DNA from 2 places in the Streptomyces sp. NPDC030862 genome. Region 1 is predicted to be linked to the other one. Evidence: riboswitches for the same ligand, from Rfam matches in the RefSeq annotation. Region 1 holds a riboswitch; the other holds the start of a gene.
What was found. Region 1 has a riboswitch for S-adenosylmethionine ahead of ACZ42X_RS27225 (aminotransferase class V-fold PLP-dependent enzyme). Riboswitches for the same ligand answer to the same signal wherever they lie in the genome.
Positions count from the first base shown of each region.

Region 1 (7,501 bases):
AGGCGGAGACCATCCGGCTGGTCACGGAGGAACTGGACCGGATGAGCCGGATCGTGGAGGACCTGCTCCTGCTGGCCAAGGCGGAACGCCCGGACTTCGTGGCGCCGGAGCCCGTCCAGCTGGGCGAGCTGACGGCCGACGTCTTCGTGAAGGCGCGGGCGCTCGGTGAGCGGGAGTGGGTGCTGGACGGTGTCACCGACCGCGAGGCCGAGCTCGACCCGCAGCGCATCACGCAGGCGATGGTCCAGCTCGCGCAGAACGCCGTCCAGCACACCGTGCCGGGCCAGCGGATAAGGATCGGTTCGCGGGAGGTCACGGGTCGCATCGAGCTGTACGTGGCCGACAGCGGCGTCGGCGTGCCGGCCGAGGACGCCGGTGTGATCTTCGAGCGGTTCCGGCGCGGCAGCTCCCGGCGCGGTACGCGCACCAGCGGCGGCGCGGGGCTCGGACTGTCCATCGTGAAGGCCATCGCCGAGGGCCACCGGGGCCGGGTCGAGCTGCGTCCCACCGAGGGCGGCGGCGCCACCTTCGTACTCGTACTGGAGGAAGAGGACGCGTGAACCGCATTCTGATCGCCGAGGACGAGGAGCGGATCGCCTCCTTCGTCGAGAAGGGGCTGCGTGCCAACGGCTTCACCACCACCGTGGCCGCCGACGGTGACACGGCGCTGGACTACGCCGTCACGGGCGGCTTCGACCTGATGGTGCTGGACATCGGGCTGCCGGGCCGTGACGGCTTCACCGTGTTGCGGGAGTTGCGCGAGGCGCGGGTGACGCTGCCGGTGATCGTGCTGACGGCGCGGGACTCGGTAGGGGACACGGTCGCCGGGCTGGAGGGCGGCGCCGACGACTGGATGACCAAGCCGTTCCGCTTCGAGGAGCTGCTGGCGCGGGTACGGCTGCGGCTGCGCACCGCGGCCCGCGCGCCCGAGGTGACGGTGTTGCGCAGCGGCGACCTGAGCCTGGACCTGCGCACCCGGCGGGCGCGCGCGGAGGACCGGACCGTCGACCTGACGGCGCGTGAGTTCGTGCTGCTGGAGCTGTTCCTGCGCCACCCGGGGCAGGTGCTGTCGCGGGAGCAGATCCTGTCCCATGTGTGGGGGTACGACTTCGATCCGGGGTCGAACATCGTGGACGTGTACGTGCGCAATCTGCGCAAGAAGCTGGGGGCGCGGCGGCTGGAGACGGTGCGGGGCATGGGCTACCGCATGCCGTAGATGAACTTCTCCTCATAGAAGGCTCATTGAGGGCTCACGGCGGGTGGGGAGACTCGGTGGTGTGACGCTCTCCCTCAGCCGGGCGGTGTGGCTGGGTGCCGCGCTCGGCCTGTGCGCGGTGCTGGCGATACCGTCCTACTTCCCAGGACTCGGCGCCGACGCGCGCCTCACGCTGGGCGTGTTCGTCCTCGCCACCGTCGCGTGGATCGCCACGCCCGTCGACGACACCTACATCGCGCTGGGCGCGGGGCTGGCGCTCACGGCGACCGGCGTGATCAGCAGCGAGACGCTCTTCGCGACGCTGGGCGATGAAACGATCTGGCTGCTGATCTGCGCGTTCGTGCTGGCGGCCGCGGTCACCCGGACGGGGCTGGCGGGGCGGGCCGCGGCCTTCCTGGTCAGCGGGGCCCGTACGGTACGGCAGCTGGTCCACCTCACCACCGCCGCGCTGGTGGTGACGTCGTTCGCCGTCCCGGCCACCTCGGGGCGGGCCGCGCTCGCGCTGCCGGTCTTCCTGGCGCTGGCGAAGGTGCTGGCGGACCGGGGGCGGCTGGTGGTGATGCTGGCGCTGCTCTTCCCGACCGTCGTGCTGCTGTCCGCCGTGGCAACGCTGATCGGCGCGGGCGCTCACCTGATCACGGTCAACGTGCTGTGGGAGCAGTCGGGGCAGCGGCTGGGGTTCGTGGAGTGGCTGCTGCTCGGCCTGCCGCTCGCGGTCGTCTCGTCCCATCTGGCCGCCGAGGCGGTGCTGCTGACCTCCACCTCGCGGGCCGACCGGCGCGGCCCGGTGCGCATCACTCCCGCCGACATCGAGGCGCACTCCCCCGCGCCGGTGACCGGGCCGCTGTCCATCGCCGAGGCGCGCTGCGCGCTGCTCCTGGCCACGGTGGTGGTGCTGTGGTGCAGCGAGCCGCTGCACCGGGTGTCGCCCGCGGTGGTGGCGCTGATCGGCGCGGTGGTCGCGTCGTCGCCCGCGCTCGGGACCGTACGGCTCAAGGACGCGCTGCGGACGGTGCCGTGGCCGCTGCTGCTGTTCATGGCGGCGACGATGGCGATGGGTGTGGCGCTCGCGGATTCGGGGGCGGCGGGGTGGCTGGTGGCGGGGCTGCCGGTGGACGCGCCGCCGTGGGTGTTCCTCACCGTGGTCGTGGTCGTCTCCACGGCCGCGCACCTGGTGCTGCAGTCCCGTTCGGCCCGCTCCTCGGTGCTGGTGCCGCTGGTGGTGGCGGCCTCGGCGGCCGCCGGGGTCAATCCGGTCACGGCGGCGCTGGCGTCCACCGCCGCGGCCGGGTTCTGCCACACGCTGCCCGCGTCGGCCAAGCCGGTGGCCCTCTTCGCGGACGTACCGGACGGCGTGCCCACCTATACGCCGCGTGACCTGCTGCGGCTGTCGGCCGTGCTGGCCCCGCTCACCGCGGGCGTGGTGCTGCTGTTCGCCCTGACCGTCTGGCCGCTGCTCGGCGTGCCCGTCCTCCTGGAGTCCCAGCCATGAGCCACTCGTACCGCATCGCCGTCGCGCCCAGCGGCTTCAAGGAGTCCCTGTCCGCGCGGCAGGCCGCCGAGTCCATCGCCGAGGGCGTGCGGCGGGTCCTGCCGGGCGCGCGGCTGGACCTGATCCCGCTGGTCGACGGCGGCGAGGGTACGGCGGAGGCGCTGGCCGCCGCGACCGGCGGGCGGCTGGTGCCGTGCGTGGCGACCGGGCCGCTGGGCTCACCCGTGGAGAGCCACTTCGCGCTGCTCGGCGACGGTTCGGCGGTGGTGGAGATGGCCGCCGTCGCGGGTCTCGCGCTGGTGGAGCCCGGCCGCCGCGACCCCGGCGCCACGACCACGTACGGCGTCGGCGAACTGCTGCGCGCGGCCCTGGACTCCGGTGCCCGCCGCATCCTCGTCGGCTGCGGCGACTCCGGTACGTCGGACGGGGGCGCCGGCGCGCTCCAGGCGCTGGGCGTACGCCTGCTGGACGCGGACGGCCGCGAACTCCCGCGCGGGGGCGCCGCTCTGGGGCGACTCGCGGCCATCGACGCCGACGGGCTCGACCCGCGCCTGGCGGAGGCCGAGCTGCTGGTGGCGTGCAACCCGTACAACGTGCTGTGCGGCGAGCGCGGGGTGGCGCGGGTCTTCGGCCCGCAGAAGGGCGCGTCACCGGAACAGGTCGAGGTCCTGTCGGCGGCGCTGGAGCGCTGGGCGGCGGCGCTCACGGAGGCGTTCGCCCCGGGCGTCGACCTGCGCGGGGCGCCCGGCACCGGCGCGTCCGGCGGCCTGGGCGCGGGGCTCGCGGCGCTCGGCGCCCGGCTGCTGCCCCGGTTCGAGGTGCTGCTCGACGGGCTGGACCTCGGCGCGCGGCTGGCCCGCGCGGACCTGGTCATCACGGGCGAGGGCGCCCTCGACGCGCAGACCGTGCGCGGGAAGATCCCGGGCGAGGTGGCGCGCCGCGCCCGGGAGGCGGGGGTGCCGGTCCTCGCGCTGGCCGGCACGCTCGGCCCGGGCGCCCGCGACGCGGAGCTGGACGCCTACGAGTCGCTGGCGCCCGGGCCGCTGCCGCTCCAGGAGTCCCTGGAGCGGGCGGCCGAACTGCTGGCGGACGCGGCCGAGCGGGCGCTGCGCACGGTCCTGGTGGGCACGCGCCTGGTCAGCCGCGGTCGGGCACACAACGCCCGTCCTCCGTACGGTAGTTCCACTTCGCCCCGTCCCGCACGAGCTCCTTCACGGCCCGAACGAAACGGTCGACGTGCTCATCCGGCGTCCCCGCCCCGAAGCTGACCCGGATCGCGTTGAGCGACTTCTCGCCGGGCGGAGCCGCCTCGGGCGAGCCGCACTCGCCGATCTGCTGCGGGTCGCTGCCGAGCAGCGTCCGCACCAGCGGGTGGGCGCAGAACAGGCCGTCGCGCACGCCGATGCCGTATTCGGCGGAGAGCGCCGCCGCGAAGTGCGAGCTGTTCCAGCCGTCGACCACGAAGGAGATGACGCCGACGCGGGGCGCGTCGTCGCCGAAGAGCGACAGCACCCGCACCTCGGGCACCTCGGCCAGGCCCTCGCGCACCCTGCCGATCAGGTACCGCTCGCGCGCCACCAGGTCGTCGAAGCCGGCCTCGGTCAGCGCCTTGCAGGCGGAGGCGATGGCGTACGCGCCGATGACGTTCGGCGAGCCGGCCTCGTGGCGGGCCGCGGTGGTGTGCCACTCGACGTCGACGCCGCCGTCGGCCCGCCGGGCCACCGTGCGCGACGCGCCGCCGCCCGCCAGGTACGGCTCGGCCTCCTGCAGCCAGTCGGCCCGTCCGGCGAGCACGCCGGAGCCGAACGGCGCGTACAGCTTGTGCCCGGAGAAGGCGACCCAGTCGACGTCCAGGTCGCGTACGGACACGGGGTGATGGGGCGCCAGCTGGGCGGCGTCCAGCACGATGCGGGCGCCGTGCGCGTGGGCGGCGGCGGCGAGCTCCCGTACCGGCCACAGCTCACCCGTCACATTGGACGCGCCGGTGACGCAGACGAGGGCCGGGCCGTAGGGGTCGCGGTCGGCGAGGGCGCGCTCCAGCGTGTCGACCGCCTCGCCCGGCGTACGGGGCGCGTTGAGGTAGGTGACGCGGGCGTCCCTCCAGGGGAGCAGCGAGGCGTGGTGCTCGGTCTCGAAGACGAACACCTGGCAGTCGGCGGGCAGGGCGGCGGCCAGCAGGTTGAGCGAGTCGGTGGTGGAGCGGGTGAAGACGACCTCGTCGTCCTCGCGGCAGTCGAGGAACTCGGCGACGGTGGCGCGGCTGTTCTCGAAGAGGTCGGTCGACAGCTGTGAGAGGTACCCGGCGCCGCGGTGCACGCTGCCGTAGTACGGGGCGTACGCGGCGACGTCGTCCCACACCCGCTGGAGCGCGGGCGCGCTGGCGGCGTAGTCGAGCGCGGCGTAGGTGACCTCACCGCCGGTGACGAGCGGCACGGTGACATCTCGGCCCAGAACGGGCAGCGGCGTACAAACGGACTGATCGGCGGCAGCGGTGAAGACGGACATGGCGAACTCCCGTACAGGGCAGGCGAATTCGACGCGTCGACGCACAGGGGTGTCACAGGGGTGCGGACGCGGCGGAAGGAAAAAGGGGGTGCCGAAGAAGGGGCGATACGCCCTATCGCATTCGCTTGCTCACGAGACTGCTCCCTTGAGGACCAGGACCCCAGGGTGTGCAGGGGTCCGCGCTTGCCGCAGACCTCGCTGCCTGCGACCTGGTCTTCACCCGGGGCACCCCGCCACGGACGGAGGGTTGCCGGACAGCGGGCCGGGGCCGTAGTCGCTGTCACTCATGACCTTGAATGGCATCATGCCATACGTCTCGGCATGCGCAAGGCGCAGTCCGGCTCTTGAGACAAGAGGGGCCGGACCGCGCCTCGCGTCACACCCACCCGCGCGTGTTCAGCGGTGGCTGGCCTCCACCCACCGGTCGAGCGCCGCGCGCGCCGCGCCCGAGTCGATGGACTCGGCCGCCTTGGCCATGCCGGCCCGGATCTGCTCGGCGAGCGGCGCGTCCGTGGGCTCCAGCGCCACCAGCGCCGCCGCGGAGTTGAGCAGCACCGCGTCCCGCACGGGCCCGGTCTCCCCCGCCAGCAGCCGGCGCGCCACATCGGCGTTGTACGAGGCGTCCGCCCCGCGCAGCGCCTCGACCGGTACGAGCGCGATGCCCACGTCCCGCGGGTCGAAGGACTCCTCGCGCACGGCCCCGTCCCGTACCACCCACACCTTCGAGGTGGCGGTGGTGGTCAGCTCGTCCAGGCCGTCGTCGCCGCGGAAGACCAGCGCGGAGGAGCCGCGCTCGGCGAGGACCCCGGCGAGGATGGGCGCCATGCGGGCGTCCGCGACACCGGTGGCCTGGGCCTTGACCCGGGCGGGGTTGGTCAGCGGCCCGAGGAAGTTGAAGGTGGTGCGGATGCCGAGCTCTTTGCGGGCGGCGGCCACATGGCGCAGCGCGGGGTGGAACTTCACCGCGAAGCAGAAGGTGACGCCCGCCTCCTCGGCCACCTCGGCGACCCGCCGGGGCGTCAGCTCCAGATTGACGCCGAGCTTCTCCAGGACGTCCGAGGCCCCGGAGGCGGAGGAGGCGGCGCGGTTGCCGTGCTTGACGACCTTGGCGCCGGTGCCGGCGACGACGATCGCCGACATGGTGGAGATGTTGACGGTCTTGGCGCCGTCGCCGCCCGTACCGACGATGTCGACGGACGGGCCGGGCACCTCGATCAGGTTGGCGTGCGCGTACATCGTCCGGACCAGGCCGGAGATCTCCTCGACGGTCTCGCCCTTGGCGCGCAGGGCCACGGCGAACCCGGCGATCTGGGCGTCGGTGGCCTCGCCGCTCATGATGCGGTCCATCGCCCACGCCGTGTCGTCGGCGCTCTGGTCGCGCCCCTCCAGCAGGCCGTTCAGCACCACGGGCCAGGAGCGGCCCGCCGAGCTCGGTCCTCCAGCGGGTTGCACAGCGCTCATGGTCGCTCCTGGTGTCCGTGTGTACGGGGATGACCACAGCCTATCGAGCCACGGGCACGGCAAAGAGCCCCGTCCGGTGAATGGACGGGGCTCTGTGCGGTGTGGCGACCGTGTGGGTCAGGCGGCGAGTGCCGGTCGATCAGTGGTGGCCGTGGCCACTGGTGATCTCCTTGTACTCCTCCACGCTGGCCTTCGGGACCTGGTTGCCGTCCCCGAAGTAGCCCTTGCTGAGCTTGGCGCGGAGCTTCTCCGTGCGGGTCGGCTTGCGCTCGACGCCGTTCTCGTCGACCGTCGGGCCGATCTCGGCCGGCGTGTACTGCTCGTGCGCGGTGAGCGCGTGCAGCTGGGCCTGGCTGAGGGGCTCGTGGATCTCGACGAACTCGCCGTGCGGCAGGCGCTTGATGATGCCGGTCTCCCGGCCGTGCAGCACCTTGTCCTTGTCGCGCCGCTGCAGACCCAGGCAGATCCGCTTGGTGACGACGAAGGCGATGACCGGACCGAGGAAGAAGAAGATCCGGACGAACCAGGTGATCGCGTTGATCGACAGATGGAAGTGAGTGGCGAAGATGTCGTTGCCACCACCGATCAGCATGATCATGTACGCGGTCACCCAGGCGACACCGAGGGCGGTCCGGGTCGGCGCGTTGCGCGGCCGGTCCAGGAGGTGGTGCTCCCGCTTGTCACCGGTGATCCACGACTCGATGAACGGGTACATCGCGATCGCGCCGAGCATGATGCCGAAGACGACCAGCGGGATGAACACGCCCAGGACGAGCGTGTGACCCCACAGGGTGATCTCCCAGCCCGGCATGACACGGATCAGACCC
Region 1 covers NZ_JBVIEN010000011.1:1,531-9,031, forward strand. The annotation lists gene ACZ42X_RS27205 (sensor histidine kinase) at 1-560, shown strand, start outside; gene ACZ42X_RS27210 (response regulator transcription factor) at 557-1,216, shown strand; gene ACZ42X_RS27215 (SLC13 family permease) at 1,278-2,708, shown strand; partial or broken gene ACZ42X_RS27220 (glycerate kinase family protein) at 2,705-3,853, shown strand; gene ACZ42X_RS27225 (aminotransferase class V-fold PLP-dependent enzyme) at 3,846-5,213, opposite strand; SAM riboswitch class IV at 5,388-5,505, opposite strand; gene trpD (anthranilate phosphoribosyltransferase) at 5,610-6,674, opposite strand; gene qcrB (cytochrome bc1 complex cytochrome b subunit) at 6,814-7,501, opposite strand, start outside.

Region 2 (7,501 bases), on a different contig from region 1:
GTTCGCCGCCAGCACGCGGCTGCTCTTCTTCAACGAGGGCCTCTTCGACAAGGCGGGCGTCAAGCCGCCGAAGACCTGGGCCGACCTCGCGGCGGCCGCCGCCAAGCTGAAGGACGAGGGCGTGAAGTACCCCTTCGCGCTGCCGCTGGGCTCCGAGGAGGCCCAGGCCGAGACCATGCAGTGGATGCTCAGCGGGGGCGGCGGCTACCGCGACGACAGCGGCGGTTCGTACGAGATCGACTCCGTCGACAACGTCAAGACCTTCACGTGGCTCAAGAACGAGCTCGTCGGCCCCGGCCTGACCGGCCCCGTCGCGCCCGGCAAGCTCGACCGGCAGCAGGCGTTCGACGCCTTCACGCGCGGCGAGGTCGGCATGCTCAACGGGCACCCGACGCTGATGCAGACGGCCGAGAAGGCGGGCGTGAAGGTCGGCACGGTGCCGCTGCCGGGCGCCGACGGCAGGGCCAAGGCGTCGATGGGCGTCGCCGACTGGATGATGGCCTTCAAGCAGAACGGCCACCGGCGGGAGGCCGGCGCGTTCCTGGACTTCGTCTACCAGGACAAGAACGTGCTGGAGTTCTCCGACCGGTACGACATCCTCCCGGTCACCGTCACCGCGAACAGCGCGATGGCCGCCGACCCCGAGCACGCGGACCTGAAGCCGTTCCTGGACGCGCTGCCCACGTCGGAGCTGTACCCGGTGGGCGAGACGTCGTGGGCGAAGGTCAGCGAGAGCGTCAAGCGCACCATCGGCCAGGCGGTGGCGCCGGACGGGGACCCGGAGGCGGTGCTGCAGGGGATAGCGAAGGCGGCGACGGACGCGGAAGCGGCCGAGTAGCCCGAGTCGCTATGTTCTTCATATGACCGCCGACCTCAGTGCTCGTGATCAGGCCGTCCTGGCCATGGAGCGCCGCTCGTGGCCGGGCCCCGGCGTGAAGGAGCGGGCGATCAGGGAGCAGCTGGGCCTGTCGCCGACGCGCTACTACCAGCTGCTCAACGCGCTCCTCGACGACCCGAGGGCGCTGCGGCACGACCCCGTGACGGTCAACCGGCTGCGGCGGGTGCGGGCGGCGCGGGAGGCCCGGCGGTAGGTGTGTCCACCGGCGCCGGTGGATAGGTTTCCGCTCATGGGCACCGAACAGAACGCATTGCCGCGCCCCACCACCAGCGCCGGCCGCGAGGGCCTCGACTCCTTCCTGGCCCATCCGGAGCGGGCGGTCATCGGCCTCGACTTCGACGGCACCCTCGCCGAGATCGTCGACGACCCCGAGCAGGCGCGCGCCCACCCCGGCGCGGTCGCCGCCCTCGCGGCGCTGGCGCCGCACGTCGCGTCCATCGCCGTGATCACCGGCCGCCCGGCGGGCGTGGCGGTACGGTACGGCGGCTTCGCCGGCGTACCGGGCCTGGAACACCTCGTCGTCCTCGGCCACTACGGCGCCGAGCGCTGGGACGCCGTGACGGGCACGGTCCGCGCGGCCCCGGAGCACCCGGGCGTCGCGGCGGTCCGCGCGGAGCTGCCGGGCGTCCTGGACCGCGCGGGCGCCTGGCGCGGCACCTGGACGGAGGAGAAGGGCCGCGCGGTCGCGGTCCACACCCGCCGCGCGGAGGACCCGCAGGCCGCCTTCGACGCCCTGCGCGAGCCCCTCGCCGACCTCGCCACCCGCCACGGCCTGGTCCTGGAGCCCGGCCGCCTGGTCCTGGAGCTGCGGCCCCCGGGCATGGACAAGGGCGTCGCCCTCACGGACCACGTCCGCGCCACCGGCGCCACGACGGTCCTGTACGCCGGTGACGACCTCGGCGACCTCCCCGCCTTCGCGGCCGTCGAGAAACTCCGCTCCGACGGCACCCCGGGCCTCCTCATCTGCAGCGCCAGCGCCGAGGTCCCCGACCTCGCCACCCGCGCGGACCTGGCGGTCCCGGGCCCGCCGGCGGTGGTGGACCTCCTGCAGTCGCTGGCGCGTCAGGTGTCCGGGCGCTGAGGGCCTTTCCCCCACCCCTCCCCCTACGCCCTGGCGGGCGCGGGGGGACCCCCACTTCCCGTAACTGGGGGCTGCGCCCCCAGACCCCCGGGGTCGGGTTAGCGGGGCTGCGCCCCGCACCCCCTACGGCGGCAGCTTCGCGCCGCCCCTGCACATCCGTGCGGCGGCGGCGAGACGAGAGCTGGGGCCCCGTGCCTGGGGCGGCAGCTTTGCGCCGCGCCCGCTGTGGCAGCGGGCCGGCTGTGCGGGCTGGACCCCGCACCCCCTGGGGCGGCAGCTTCGCGCCGCGCCCGCTGTGGCAGCGGGCCGGCTGTGCGGGCTGCGCCCCGCACCCCTGGGGCGGCGGCTTCGCGCCGCGAAGCGGGCGCGCCCAAGGGGGGTGGGGGCGTCAGCCCCCACATACACGACACCCCCGGGTCCGGGGCAGAGCCCCGGTTACGGGAAGTGGGGGTCCCCCCGCGCCCGCCAGGGCGTAGGGGGAGGGGTGGGGGACCAGGCCCCTAGCCCAGCTCCCGCAGCGCGTGCAGCTGGTCCAGGAACCACTGGTGGGGCGGGAGCGCCGTCGCCGCGGAGGCGAGGCGCTTCGTGCGTTCGTCGCGTTCCGCCGTCGGCATCGTCAGGGCCTCGTGGAGCGCCTCGGCCGTGCCGGTCACGTCGTAGGGGTTCACGGTGATCGCCTCGTCGCGCAGCTCCTCGTACGCGCCCGCCTCCCGCGACAGCACCAGCGCACAGCCCCGGTCGGAGACGACGGGGACCTCCTTGGCGACGAGGTTCATGCCGTCGCGGATGGGGTTGACGAGGGCCACGTCCGCGAGGCGGTAGGCGGCCAGCGAGCGGGCGAAGTCGTCCTCGACGTGGAGGATGACGGGGGTCCAGCCGTCGCGGCCGTACTCCGCGTTGATCTCGTCCGCCAGCTGCGACACCCGCGCCGTGTACTCGCGGTACACGGGCAGGTCCTGCCGGGAGGGGTAGGCGAAGGCGAGGTGGACCACCCGCTCGTGCCACTCCGGGCGCTGTTCCAGGAGGGCGCGGTACGCCAGCAGGCCGCGCACGATGTTCTTGGAGAGCTCCGTGCGGTCCACGCGGACGATCACGCGCCGGTCCGCCCCGCCGATCTGCTCCCGCAGCGCCGCCATCCGGTCGTCCACGTCCGCCCGCCGCGACCGCTCGCGCAGGAAGTCCGCGTCCGCGCCCAGGCCGTGCACCCCCAGGTACGTCCGCCGCCGCTGGTGGCCCGGGATGCGGTACTCGAAGCTCGGCTCCTGGTCCCGGGGCCAGTACGCCATCCCGTCGTAGTGCCCGAGCACCGCCTGGCAGCAGTCCTGGAAGGCGCGCCGCCACCGCGAGGTGAGGAAGCCGAGGCGGTCCGCGCCCAGCATGCCGAGCAGCAGCTCCTCGGCGATGTCGTCCGGCAGCATCCGGAAGTACTCCGGCGGCGCCCACGGCGTGTGGGAGAAGTGCCCGATCCGCAGGTCGGGGCGGAGCTCGCGCAGCATGCCGGGGGCGAGGGCCAGGTGGTAGTCCTGGATGATCACCGTCGCGTCCCGGTCCGCCTCCGCCGCCAGCGCCGCCGCGAAGGCCCGGTTGTAGAGCCGGTACGCGTCCCACTGGCGCCGGAACTCCGCGTCGTACACGGGCTCCAGCGGCGTCTGGTACAGCATGTGGTGCACGAACCACAGCACCGAGTTCGCGATGCCGTTGTACGCCGCCGAGTGCGTCGCCGCGTCGATGTCGAGCATCCGCACACCGGGCTCGGAGATCCCGCGCCGCACCGCCTCCCGGTCGCCGTCGCCCAGCGCCGCGCACACCCACAGCGCCCCCGCGTCCGGCCCGATCGCGGACAGGCCCGAGACCAGCCCGCCCCCGCCGCGCCGGGCGTCGAGCGTGCCGTCCGCACGCGGCACGTAGCTGACCGGACCTCTGTTCGAAGCAACGAGAATCTGGGGCGCCATGGAGACGAACCTAGCCCGTAGCCGAAACGCTCAAACGTACGCCCGTCACGCCACGCGCCGCCGCCGTGTGTACTCCGCCACACTCGCCATCGGCGGCCGCTCCTCCGTGTCCACCGCGTGCGTCCGCGGCACGAACCCCGTCTCCCCCCGGTCGAACTGCGTCAGCCGCGGCCGCACCAGGTGCCCCCGCGACAGCCGCAGCTGCGCCGTCCGGTAGATCGCCGCCGCCATCCGCCCCAGCGCCCGGTCGTCCTGGTGCCGGTGCTTGCGCACGCCCACGTCCACCTGCGCCAGCGCGTCGAGCCCCACCGTGTGCAGCGCGTCCACCAGCAGGCCCAGCTCCACCCCGTACCCCACCGGGAACGGCAGCCGCTCCAGCAGCGAGCGCCGCGCCGCGTACTCGCCGCCCAGCGGCTGGACGAACCCGGCCAGCTGCGGCCAGTGCAGGTTCAGCAGCGGCCGCGCCACCAGCTCCGTCACCCGCCCGCCCTGGCCGACGGCACCGCCCAGCGGCCGGTCGTACATCGCCTTCACGAACTGCACGGACGGGTCGGTCAGCAGCGGCCCCACGATCCCGGACACGAAGTCCGCCGAGAAGTCGACCAGATCCGCGTCGACGAAGCACACGATGTCGCCGCTCGTCACGAACAGCGACCGCCACAGCACCTCGCCCTTGCCGGGCAGCGCCGGTATCCGGGGGAGTATCGCGTCCCGGTGCTCCACCCGCGCCCCGGCCGCGCGCGCCACCTCCGCCGTACGGTCGGTCGAGCCCGAGTCGATCACCACCAGCTCGTCCACCAGCGGCACGGCGCCGGACATCAGCTCGCGGCGGATCACTGTGACGATCTCGCCGACCGTCGCCTCCTCGTTGAGCGCCGGCAGGACGACACTGACGGTCGTACCGCGGGTCGCCCCGCGTTTCGCCGCGAGCAGCCGGTCGAGCGGTCGCTCCGCAACGGACCAGGACCGCCGGTCCAGCCAGCGCTCCACCTCTTCCAGCACGTGATCTCCATCTCGCGTATCGGACGACCATCTCAAGCGTCCAGGGGTTCGGTTACAGTCTTGAACAACGCGGATGACCGTCACCTGTCGGGTCCCCCGCGCACACAATCGAATACCGCTCATCCAGAGGGGCAGAGGGATACGGCCCGTTGAAGCCCCGGCAACCCTCCAGTCGGCACTCGCACATCTGCGCAACGCGAGGCCCCGGCTAGGGAAGGTGCCAAATCCGTCTCATGGCGAAGTGCGCCATGAGGAAGATGAGGAGAAAGGGCCTCGCCTCCATGGCTGTACAGACCGTCGCCACCCCGGACGCCACCCAGAACGTCGACCTCGGGCCCGCCTCCGCCCTCTCCTGTCGCGAATGCGGTGAGCGCTTCCCCCTCGGCCCCCTCTTCGCCTGCGAGCAGTGTTTCGGGCCGCTCGAGATCGCGTACGACCTGCCGAGCGGCGACCCCGAGGCCCTGCGCAAGCGGATCGAGGCCGGGCCCGCCAACATCTGGCGGTACGCGCCCCTGCTGCCCGTCCCCGCCGACGTCGCGGACAAGCCGAACCTGAACCCGGGCTGGACCAAGCTCGTCCAGGCCGACAACCTGGGCCGCGAGCTCGGCGTCGAGCCGGGCAAGCTCTTCGTCAAGGACGACTCCGGCAACCCCACGCACTCCTTCAAGGACCGCGTCGTCGCCCAAGCCCTGGAGGCCGCCCGCGCCTTCGGCTTCACCACCCTGTCCTGCTCCTCCACCGGCAACCTGGCGGGCGCGGTCGGCGCCGCCGCCGCCCGGGCCGGCTTCCGCTCCTGTGTGTTCATCCCGCACGACCTGGAGCAGGGCAAGGTCGTCATGGCCGCGGTGTACGGCGGTGACCTGGTCGGCATCGAGGGCAACTACGACGACGTCAACCGCTTCTGCTCCGAGCTCATCGGCGACCCGCTCGGCGAGGGCTGGGGCTTCGTGAACGTCAACCTCCGCCCGTACTACGCGGAGGGCTCGAAGACGCTCGCGTACGAGATCTGCGAGCAGCTCGGCTGGCGGCTGCCCGACCAGCTCGTCATCCCGATCGCGTCCGGATCGCAGCTGACGAAGATCGACAAGGGGCTGCAGGAGCTCATCAAGCTGGGCCTGGTCGAGGACAAGCCGTACAAGATCTTCGGCGCCCAGGCGGAGGGCTGCTCCCCGGTGTCGGCCGCCTTCAAGGCCGGCCACGACGTCGTACGCCCCCAGAAGCCGAACACCATCGCCAAGTCGCTCGCCATCGGCAACCCCGCCGACGGCCCGTACGTCCTGGACATCGCCCGCCGCACCGGCGGCGCGGTCGAGGACGTCAACGACGAGCAGGTGGTCGACGCGATCAAGCTGTTGGCCCGTACGGAGGGCATCTTCGCGGAGACGGCGGGCGGTGTGACCGTGGGCGTGACGAAGAAGCTCATCGAGGCTGGTGTGCTGGACCCGTCCCTCACCACGGTCGTGCTCAACACGGGCGACGGCCTGAAGACCCTCGACGCCGTGGCCGCCACCTCGCAGGCGACCGCCACGATCCGCCCGAGCCTGGACGCGTTCCGCGACGCCGGCCTGGCCTGACCCGACCTGAGCTCGTACTGAAAGGCATCACGACATGAGCGTCAACGTGCGCATCCCCACCATCCTCCGCACGTACACGGGCGGCCAGGCCGAGGTCCCGGCGGAGGGCGCGACCCTCGCCGAGGTCATCGAGTCGCTGGAGAAGAACCACCCGGGCATCGCCGCCCGCGTCCTGGACGACCAGGGCAAGCTGCGCCGCTTCGTCAACGTGTACGTGAACGACGACGACGTCCGCTTCGAGCAGGGTCTGGAGACCGCCACGCCGGACGGCGCGGGCGTGTCGATCATTCCCGCCGTGGCCGGCGGTTGCTAGCCCAGGGATAGCGCTTTCCGGAATTGCCCCCTCCGCACACGGTGCGCAGGGGGCATTTCCGCATGGTTGAGCGCGGTAGAGTTGGGGAAGCCCCCGCCGCCGGTCATGTCACGCGCATATGAATTCACGCCCCGGCGCGACAAGATGCAGTCAAAGTACCCGTGCCTGATGCGCCGAATGTGCGCTTTGCCGGGCCCGACTTGCCCAGGATTCTGGCGAATTCCGCCTACTTTTCCGTTCACGCATGCTCGGAATTCTCGTCCGATTGACCTGTTGCAGACGGCAGTTGGACAGATACATTCAGCGGCGGTCGACGCGTTCCGGCGCACACCCGTTCCTGTCAGCGGGTGAGGTCTGACCCGGGTCCGCGAAGTGCGGTCCTGTGCAAGGGCCAGTAATAGGGGAGTTAGGCATGGCTCAGGGCACCGTCAAGTGGTTCAACGCGGAGAAGGGGTACGGCTTCATCGCGGTCGACGGTGGTGCGGATGTATTCGTCCACTACAGCGCGATCCAGATGGACGGCTACCGCACCCTGGAGGAAGGTCAGCGAGTCGAGTTCGAGATCTCGCAGGGCCAGAAGGGTCCGCAGGCGGACATGGTCAAGCTCGCCGGCTAGCGGCAGACGCGTTTCGGCCAGCGACTTTCACAGTGGTGCCGAGGGGCCCGCATCCGCACAGGATG
Region 2 covers NZ_JBVIEN010000009.1:285,816-293,316, reverse strand. The annotation lists gene ACZ42X_RS24835 (extracellular solute-binding protein) at 1-838, shown strand, start outside; gene ACZ42X_RS24830 (DUF3263 domain-containing protein) at 861-1,091, shown strand; gene otsB (trehalose-phosphatase) at 1,128-1,979, shown strand; gene ACZ42X_RS24820 (alpha,alpha-trehalose-phosphate synthase (UDP-forming)) at 2,480-3,931, opposite strand; gene ACZ42X_RS24815 (glucosyl-3-phosphoglycerate synthase) at 3,977-4,933, opposite strand; SAM riboswitch class I at 5,050-5,197, shown strand; gene thrC (threonine synthase) at 5,191-6,507, shown strand; gene ACZ42X_RS24805 (ubiquitin-like small modifier protein 1) at 6,542-6,820, shown strand; gene ACZ42X_RS24800 (cold-shock protein) at 7,233-7,436, shown strand.
Region 2: linked by a shared signal. The riboswitch ahead of thrC (threonine synthase) and the one ahead of ACZ42X_RS27225 (aminotransferase class V-fold PLP-dependent enzyme) in region 1 are both predicted to bind S-adenosylmethionine.